3 regions of the Vibrio sp. HB236076 genome follow, and region 3 is predicted to be linked to each of the others. Evidence: predicted binding sites of a transcription regulator. Region 3 holds the regulator's gene; each other region holds the start of a gene.
The links. The regulator PurR, encoded in region 3, represses purine synthesis genes. The targets are predictions, from matches to a motif close to TNANGNAAACGTTTNCNTNA.

Region 1 (3,286 bases), 960 kb from region 3:
GAGCTTGGTGCTTCAAGCATATTGACACAGCGTATTAAGGTGCTTTTCCCTGCACCAGATGAACCGATTACCCCAAAAATAGTACCTTGAGGAATTTGCAAATTGATGTTTTTAAGTGCGTGAATATCTTTATTACCTAAAGAGAACACCTTATTCACATGATTAATTTCTATCATTTATTGACCTTGCACGGAATCAATCCAAAGCGAAAATGTTGATAAATCGGGTTGCGACTTATCCAGGGTACAGGGAATACGGCCTGTGAGATGCTGATGCTAGGGATTCTACTGAAAGAAGTCAATAGCTATTTTTACGTCTAGACGTCTAAATTCAATTTGCTAGTGATGGTGAGTCTAAAGCGTGCGATAATACAGCCTGGTATCGAAAGCAAGAGAGACATGTTTTGGCTAAACCCGCTATATTCCTAGACCGAGATGGGGTGATTAATCGCGATCACGGTTACGTACACGACGAACACGATTTTGAGTTTATTGACGGTGTTTTTGAGGCGACGAAAGCGTTAAAGCAGCAAGGCTATTTATTGGTGTTAGTGACCAATCAATCCGGTATTGCGCGTCACTTATTCTCAGAAGAGCGCTTTTTAGATTTAACTCAGTGGATGGATTGGAACTTTGTTGATCACGGCGTGGAGTTTGATGGCTTTTATTATTGCCCTCATCATCCAGAGCATGGTATCGGCGAGTATAAACAAGATTGTGATTGTCGTAAGCCAAAACCCGGTATGTTTCTTTCTGCACGCGATTTCTTGAAAATTGATATGGCGCGTTCCGTCATGGTTGGCGATAAAGCACAAGACTTGCAAGCGGCTCTGGCGGCTGGGGTCGGAACAAAAGTCTTAGTGCGCTCTGGCAAAGCTGTGACAGAAGAGGGGATGGCATTAGCCGATCACGTCGTAGACTCTATTGCAGATGTTCCTAGTTTGCTAGCCTAGTGACGTCAGTCATCAGAGGGAACAAGCCCCTCAATGAACGGTTTTGCGTCGACCTAGCGCCAAGCCATGTCGAACGACAGTAGCAATACATCTAGCACTTCAGCCATGGCCTTTTACGCAGAGCAGTAAAAGGCCATGTTGTTTTGAGGGTGAAATGTTGTTTTGAGAATGAATCGTTGGCCACGGGGTGCCGTTATAAAGTCAAACCCATCGCGATGCGGGTTAACTGTAGTTGACTGTATAGCGCTTGGGCTTGTGATTCATAGCGAGAACGGCATTGAGGATCACCACGCCAAACACTGACATGGCTAATTGCATTGGCGCGATAAAAAATCCCGAAGCAATCAAAATGCCGGCATCGATGATGACTTGTGATTTTCCCACTGACAAACCAAAGCGATCTTGAATCATAAGGCACAAAACATTAAACCCCCCCAGACTGGCACGGTGGCGAAATAAGATAAGCATACCAATCCCCATCAGCAGACCACCGGCCAAGGCGCAATACCCTTGATGAAGCTGATCTAAGTGCAACCACGTCGGGATCCACTCACTCATCAGAGACACCAAAGCGCCACACAATAGACTGTTAAAAGCAAATCGACGCCCAAAGCGCTGCCACGCCATCCAGTAAAAAGGCAAGTTGACCAAAAAGTATACGGTGCCGAATGACACGGGCAACACATGAGTCATCAGTAGGGCTAAACCTGCGGTGCCGCCAGTCAGTAAGTTGGCTGACTGTAAAAAGAACAAACCTTGTGTGACCAAAAGACAGCCAGTCAACATGGCGATATAGTCTTCATTTCGGGTGTGTTTTTCCATCTTTTCATATTGAGGTTGAAAAATTTGAGCTCATATTATTAAAAAGACGTAGATAGAGGTAGCCGCCATGAAGAATTTGCGGTACACCTATGTCTAGGACACTTTACAAAGTGTAAATCAGAAAGTTGACACAAGATGGCTGCCTTTTTTTGATCATGAATGCCTCTGAAAACGGATATGAAGAAATCGCATAATAAAAAGTGTTTTTTATCCTTTATGCCGCTGAGTAATTTATGTAAAATGCGCGCCATTATCGCAACGAAAACGTTTGCTTTTGGTTGCTGTGCCTATTTTATACATTAGTCATATCTGAGTCAGGAGATACAGATGCTTAAGCGCGACATGAACATTGCCGATTATGATGCCGATCTTTTTGCTGCTATTGAGGAAGAAACCCTTCGTCAGGAAGAGCACATTGAGTTGATCGCTTCTGAAAACTACACCAGCCCACGAGTCATGGAAGCACAAGGTTCTCAACTGACCAATAAATACGCAGAAGGTTACCCTGGTAAGCGTTATTACGGCGGTTGTGAGTACGTTGACAAAGTGGAAGCCTTGGCCATTGACCGCGCCTGTCAGTTGTTCGGTTGTGAATACGCGAATGTTCAACCTCACTCTGGCTCACAAGCCAACAGCGCCGTTTATATGGCATTGCTTAACCCAGGCGATACCGTGTTGGGTATGAGCTTGGCACACGGTGGTCACTTGACTCACGGTTCGCCGGTTAACTTCTCTGGTAAGCACTACAACGTCATCCCTTACGGTATTGATGAGCAAGGCCAAATCAACTATGAAGAGATGGAAGCCTTAGCGCTTGAGCACAAGCCAAAAATGATTATTGGTGGTTTCTCAGCTTACTCTCAAATTGTCGATTGGAAGAAAATGAGAGAAATCGCTGACAAAGTCGGTGCGTATTTCTTCGTCGATATGGCTCACGTTGCCGGTTTAATTGCGGCAGGCGTCTACCCAACGCCTGTGCCTTATGCTCACGTTGTTACGACAACCACACACAAAACCTTGGCTGGTCCTCGCGGTGGCTTGATCTTGTCGAATGCCGGTGAAGAGATGTACAAGAAATTGAATTCAGCGGTTTTCCCTGGTGGTCAGGGCGGTCCTTTGATGCACGTTATCGCCGGTAAAGCGGTGGCATTTAAAGAGGCGATGGAGCCTGAGTTTAAAGCCTATCAAGCTCGCGTGGTTGATAATGCCAAAGCTATGGTTGCTCAATTCCAAGAGCGTGGTTACAAAATTGTCTCAAACAGCACTGAAAACCACTTGTTCTTGGTTGATCTGATCGACAAAGGCATCACGGGTAAAGAAGCGGATGCAGCCCTCGGCGCGGCAAACATTACGGTCAACAAAAACTCAGTACCGAATGACCCTCGCAGCCCGTTTGTTACTTCAGGTATCCGTGTTGGTACACCTGCCATCACTCGTCGCGGTTTTAACACTGAAGATGCGAAAAACCTTGCTGATTGGATGTGTGATGTTCTTGACAACACTGACAACCAG
Region 2 (3,286 bases), 320 kb from region 3:
CCAAGCTTGATTGTCTTTCATGCTTAAACGCCCCGACAATAACCACTGCGTCACCAAAGGGTAAATCTTGTGCTCTTGGTGTAGGACGCGAGCGGCGAGTTGCTCGGCAGTATCCTCGGCATAAACCGGGACTTTGGCTTGTAAAATAACCGGGCCCCCATCAAGCTCTTCAGTCACAAAGTGCACACTGGTGCCATGTTCTTTATCTTGGTTATCGATTGCGCGTTGATGTGTGTGCAATCCTGGATACTTAGGCAACAAGGAGGGGTGAATATTAAGTAATTTACCTTGATAGTGTTGTACAAAGTCTTTGGTTAAAATCCGCATAAAGCCGGCAAGAATAACGGCATCAGGTTGGTATTGGTCAATGGTTGCAATCAAGGCTTGATCGTAATGAGCTCGCTCTTGATAGTCATTGTGATCAAGGTGAACCGACGCAATGCCATGACGCTCAGCTCGAGTCAGACCAAAAGCATCGCCCTTGTTGGCGATCACGGCGCTGATTTGGCCGTTAATATATCCGGACTCGCAAGCGTCGATAATAGCTTGAAGATTGCTGCCGCTGCCTGAAATGAGCACGACGATATTGTTTGAAGTTGAAGGGGAGGTCATAACACAATTTTGCTTATTTGATAAAAAAGAGGGAAGAGTGCTCCCTCTTTAAAAGTGAATTATTGAATAACAACTTGCGCTTGGTCGGCTTTCGCTTCCGCAATATGGCCCAATACCCACGCGTTTTCACCGGCGTTGTTGAGTAATGCGACGGCGTCTTCAGCTTGCTCTTGTGGGAGTGCAATCACCAGGCCGACACCGCAGTTAAAGGTGCGGTACATTTCGTGCTCCGTGACATTGCCTTTTTCTTGTAACCAGCTAAAGATGGCTGGCCATTGCCAACTGTCACCTTGGATCACCGCTTGTGTACCGGCGGGCAATACACGAGGAATGTTTTCCCAGAAACCCCCACCTGTGATGTGTGAGATGGCGTGAATGTCGTGCTTTTCAATCAATTCCAGTGCAGATTTGATGTAAATTTTAGTCGGTTCTAACAGCAGTTCTGCGATGGTTTTATCGCCGAGTTTCTCATTTTTGTCCGCGCCTGATACTTCGAGAATCTTGCGAATCAGTGAGTAGCCATTAGAGTGAGGACCACTAGAGCCAACGGCAATTAAAGCGTCACCTGCTGCGACCTTAGTGCCGTCAATGATATCGGCTTTTTCGACAACCCCAACACAAAACCCGGCGACGTCATAATCATCGCCTTCGTACATGCCAGGCATTTCTGCCGTTTCACCGCCGATCAGTGCACAACCAGATTGTAAGCAACCCTCAGCAATTCCGGTCACCACTTGAGCAGCCGTATCGACATCTAATTTGCCTGTTGCATAATAGTCGAGGAAAAAGAGCGGTTCAGCGCCTTGAACAATTAAATCGTTGACACACATGGCCACTAAATCGATGCCGATCGTATCGTGTTTATTAAGATCGAGTGCTAAACGCAACTTGGTGCCGACGCCGTCGGTACCAGACACTAACACAGGGTGTTTGTATTTAGTTGGCAATTCACACAGGGCACCAAAGCCACCTAAACCCCCCATTACTTCAGGACGACGGGTTTTTTTGACCGCGCCTTTGATCTTATCGACTAATGCATTTCCTGCATCGATATCAACACCAGCATCTTTGTAGCTAAGAGAAGAGTTATTACCACTCACAGGCTTTCCTCGGTTTTGTTAGAGATGAAAACGGCGTTATTCTAACAGGGCTTAAAGAGAAAGAGCAAACGTTTGCGCTGTTTTTTTTATCCTTGAATTAGTCAAGTAATTTCCCTTTTTTTCCTATATAATCTGAAAGTTTATTTTATTTTTGCTGGAGATGGACATGAAAGTTGTAGAAGTGATGCACCCATTAGTGAAGCACAAGGTGGGCTTGTTGCGTGAAGGGGATATTAGTACCAAGCGTTTTCGCGAATTAGCGACCGAAGTTGGCAGTTTGCTCACTTATGAAGCCACCTCTGATTTTGAAATGGAAAAAGTGACCATTGATGGTTGGAATGGCCCGGTGGAAGTCGATCAAATCAAAGGCAAAAAAGTGACAGTGGTACCGATTTTGCGCGCTGGCTTGGGCATGATGGATGGCGTGTTAGAGCATATGCCAAGCGCTAGGATCAGTGTTGTTGGGGTTTACCGCGACGAAGAGACACTCGAGCCGGTCCCTTACTTTAATAAATTGGCATCCAATATTGATGAGCGTATTGCCCTGGTTGTTGATCCTATGTTGGCAACTGGCGGCTCTATGATTGCGACGATCGATCTATTAAAAGAGCAAGGATGTCAATCTATCAAGGTATTGGTGCTTGTGGCGGCGCCGGAAGGGATCGAAGCACTTGAAAAAGCTCACCCAGACATCGAGTTGTATACCGCGGCTATCGATAGCAAGCTCAACGAGCAAGGGTATATCGTTCCCGGTCTTGGTGATGCGGGCGATAAGATCTTTGGTACTAAGTGATCCTTTCTCACTGAGCGATTGAAGGGGTTGTTATTTAAGACAATCTCGCTGTGTTAAGAAAAAACCGCCGCGATTGATACGGCGGTTTTTTTATTCAATATTTGTGCTTGCTAGCGGTCTTGATTTGGAACCGTATCAGCAATGTGATTGTCACCGATATCTCGTGGCAAGATCTGATTGAGTAAAATCGCCACAATGCCACATAAGCTTACCCCTTGCAGACTAAACTCACCAATGCCGAAAGCCATCCCCCCTAAGCCAAACACCAAGGTCACCCCGACAATGACTAAATTCCTGGATTTAGAGAGATCGACTTGATTTTTTATTAATGTATTGAGGCCAACGGTGGCAATGGAGCCAAACAGTAAAATCATAATACCGCCCATGACAGGCACCGGAATGGTTTGCAGTAATGCACCTAACTTAGCCACGAGTGCCAAGACAATGGCACTGACCGCTGCCCATGTCATGATCACAGGGTTAAACGCTTTGGTGAGCATCACTGCACCGGTCACTTCGCTGTAAGTGGTATTCGGTGGGGCTCCCAAACAGGCTGCCGCCATCGTCGCCACGCCATCACCGGATAAGGTGCGGTGTAAGCCGGGCTTTTTTAGGTAGTCTTTATTGGTGACTTGAGAAATCGCCAACATGTCGCCAACGTGTTCTACCGCAGGGGCAATGGCAACCGGGATCATAAATAAAACCGCATTGAGGTTGAACTCTGGCGCTGTAAAATTGGGCAGTGCTAACCAGGCTGCTTGCGTGACCGGGGTAAAATCAA
Region 3 (3,286 bases):
CACCGGTAATGTCGACTACGTTATGGTCCTTGGCAACAGCCATATCACTGATGATCGTTTACCACCGACATCTCAATTGAGTCGAACCGCACTGATGCGCTTGACAGAGGGCATCCGTATTTGGCGTATGTATCCTGGCTCTAAAATGATTTTGTCCGGCTATGCGGGTGGCACCAGTATTAGTCACGCGCGCATGATGGCCAAAGTCGCTCTCGCCCTCGGCGTAAATAAAAGCGACATCATATTATTAGAAACGGCCAAAGACACATGGGAAGAAGCTCGACAAGCCGCGGCATTTGTGGGTACTCAGCGATTAGTCCTTGTCACATCAGCGAGTCATATGCCTCGTGCAATGAAAGAGTTCACTAATGCCGGTTTAACTCCGCTACCCGCACCAACAAACTATTTAGCCAATCGCCAGACACAACAATTTTGGACTCGATATTTACCCAGTAGCCGTTACTTAGAACAAACCGAGTTGTTTTGGCATGAACAGCTTGGCTTGTGGTGGATTCAGTTGCGTCAATTTTTATTGCCTCACAACCAAGAAACCATCGAAGCCAGCCAAACTGAGCTATAATACCATTCTATGAACAAGGTGCTTTTTAATCAGCACTGACTAGACAAAGCGGTAAAATTTAATCATAATTTGCCGCTTTTCAACTGACGTTTTACTTTCTTTATCTGTCTCGATGACTCTCAATACACTGTGACTTGCTTTGACCGATTATCGACAAAACCAATTATCGATAAAAAACAAAGCAAACGATTGCTATGAAACAAAATAAGTATTGAAAGGCAGTATTTGACATACCTACGCGTACTGTAAACGCCAGTTTTGCGTCTCTAACACATAATAATTAGGATACCCTATGGCCACCATTAAAGACGTTGCCCGCTTAGCCGGAGTTTCAACCACCACGGTTTCCCACGTGATTAATAAAACACGTTTTGTTGCTGAAGGAACGCAAGAAAAGGTCATGAAGGCCGTTGATGAGTTAAATTATGCGCCAAGTGCAGTCGCTCGCAGCTTGAAATGCAACACAACTCGTACCATCGGTATGTTGGTCACTCAATCTACCAACCTGTTCTTTTCTGAAGTCATCGATGGTGTGGAAAGTTATTGTTACCGTCAAGGTTATACCTTAATTTTGTGTAACACCGGTGGCATTTACGAAAAACAACGCGATTATATCCGTATGCTAGCAGAGAAACGCGTTGATGGTATTTTAGTCATGTGTTCTGATTTAACCGATGAATTGAACGACATGTTAGATCGCCACAAAGACATACCTAAAGTGATCATGGACTGGGGACCGGAAAACCCACAGGTTGACAAAATTATCGACAACTCGGAAGAAGGCGGCTACCTTGCCACTAAATACCTCATTGATAATGGGCATACTCAAATTGCCTGTTTAAGTGGTCACTTTGAAAAACTGGCTTGTAAAGAGCGCATTGTAGGTTTTAGGCGTGCCATGGCGCAAGCAAACCTCACTGTCAATGAAAACTGGATTTTAGAAGGCAATTTTGAATGTGATACCGCGGTGCTAGCGGCCGACAAAATTATTGCCATGAAGGAAAAGCCAACGGCGGTATTCTGTTTTAATGACACTATGGCACTTGGGCTTATAAGCCGTTTACAACAAAATGGTCTTAAAGTACCGGAAGATATCTCCGTTATCGGTTATGACAACATCGAATTAGCAGAATACTTTTCACCACCACTGACAACCGTTCACCAACCCAAACGCCGTGTCGGTAAAAATGCGTTTGAAATTCTGATGGCCAGAATTAAAAACAAACAAAACGAGCGTCGCGTATTTGAGATGCACCCAGAGATCGTGACGCGTCAATCGGTAAAAAAAATCAATTAACGTCTTATCCTCTGATTTTAACCATATGAAATCAGAGGATATTCATAAAAAACCTTATCCATAACTCGCTTTTTCGCCAACGCATTCTATACTTGAACTAGTATCACATTTTGTGGCACGAACTAAACCTTCTCGTTGAGAATTTCGTATTCTTAGTGTGTCACGAAAAAGGCAAACCATTTGAAAGAATGGGACGCAAAGCTTCCGGCCTTAAGCACCTTTACTCTTTAGTTTAGGTGACAGGTAGCGGGGTTACCGAAGTTAAGTAACAAGAAAAATCTTTACGTTTCAATGACATCTTTCTTCTACTTACATGCGATAATCTCACGCCTGCAAAAGCCATATTGGAATGGTGACTAACTGTCTCTGCCTTGATATCTCATTAAGTCTTCTATTGTGCGACGGAGAGTCAATGACAATAAATGGTATTGAGTTTGTCAATTATATACTTTTTATCATCTTTCTTGTTGCACCTGTTACCGATGGCTTGAGGTTCAATCGCAGATTCTATTGCTACCTTTGGGTATAGAGTGGCATTAATTTTTATACACCGAGAATAGAGAATCATGGATAAACCGATACTCAAAGACTCAATGAAACTATTTGAGCCACTTGGAAACATAAAATCAAGGTCCATGTTTGGTGGATTTGGTATTTTTTCTGGCGACATCATGTTTGCTCTCGTGGTAAAAGACGAGTTACACATACGCGCTGATAAACAAAAAGCCAAATTATTCACCAAACAAGGAATGTCTCCTTATGTTTATCACAAACGCGGCTTTCCTGTTGTAACAAAGTACTTTGCTGTCAAAAATGAACAATGGCAATCAACTGACACTATCTTTGAGTTAGCACAAGAAGCCCTCACACAAGCTCGCGCAGACAAAGTGCATCAACAGCGCGAACATGTAGATCGTTTAAAAGATTTACCTAACTTGCGTCTTGGCACCGAGAGAATGTTGAAAAGAGCGGGAATCGAGTCCGTCGAAGCGTTAAAACAACGCGGTTCACTTGAAGCCTTCAAAGCTATCCGCGCTTTCAACGAAGAGGTCACTGTTGAACTTTTATGGGCCTTAGAAGGCGCGATAGAAGGTAAGCATTGGAGCGTCATCCCTCAATCAAGACGTGAAGAGCTACTGGCTCATTTAAATTAAATCCAAAGCACTCTAATTCAGTATTAGAGTGCTCTTTTTACTGCAAATACGTTTTTTATTTCTTCCTGCCAACACGACTGGGTTAACATTCATACCACACTGTGCTACTTATTAATTATGTGTACCAGTAAACAAAAAGAGCATTGAGATGAAATTAATCAGTTTAGCTAACCCAATTGAAATAGAAATACTTTGTCACTACTTGCAATCTCACTCTATTGACTGCCAAGTCTTTTTACGACACACGCAATCCGT

Region 1: a site for PurR is predicted at 2,031-2,050, ahead of glyA (serine hydroxymethyltransferase). Genes of this name have one in related genera too.
Region 2: a site for PurR is predicted at 1,773-1,792, ahead of purM (phosphoribosylformylglycinamidine cyclo-ligase). Genes of this name have one in related genera too.

Annotation. Positions count from the first base shown of each region.
Region 1 is NZ_CP162601.1:2,297,617-2,300,902, reverse strand. It holds gene metN (methionine ABC transporter ATP-binding protein MetN) at 1-176, opposite strand, end outside; gene gmhB (D-glycero-beta-D-manno-heptose 1,7-bisphosphate 7-phosphatase) at 404-952, shown strand; gene AB0763_RS10065 (YitT family protein) at 1,175-1,774, opposite strand; gene glyA (serine hydroxymethyltransferase) at 2,102-3,286, shown strand, end outside.
Region 2 is NZ_CP162601.1:1,009,748-1,013,033, forward strand. It holds gene purN (phosphoribosylglycinamide formyltransferase) at 1-612, opposite strand, end outside; gene purM (phosphoribosylformylglycinamidine cyclo-ligase) at 672-1,712, opposite strand; gene upp (uracil phosphoribosyltransferase) at 1,879-2,505, shown strand; gene AB0763_RS04485 (uracil-xanthine permease family protein) at 2,616-3,286, opposite strand, start outside.
Region 3 is NZ_CP162601.1:1,333,534-1,336,819, reverse strand. It holds gene elyC (envelope biogenesis factor ElyC) at 1-580, shown strand, start outside; gene purR (HTH-type transcriptional repressor PurR) at 873-1,877, shown strand; cyclic di-GMP riboswitch class I at 2,038-2,137, shown strand; gene AB0763_RS05850 (TfoX/Sxy family DNA transformation protein) at 2,444-3,031, shown strand; gene AB0763_RS05845 (DUF2007 domain-containing protein) at 3,180-3,286, shown strand, end outside.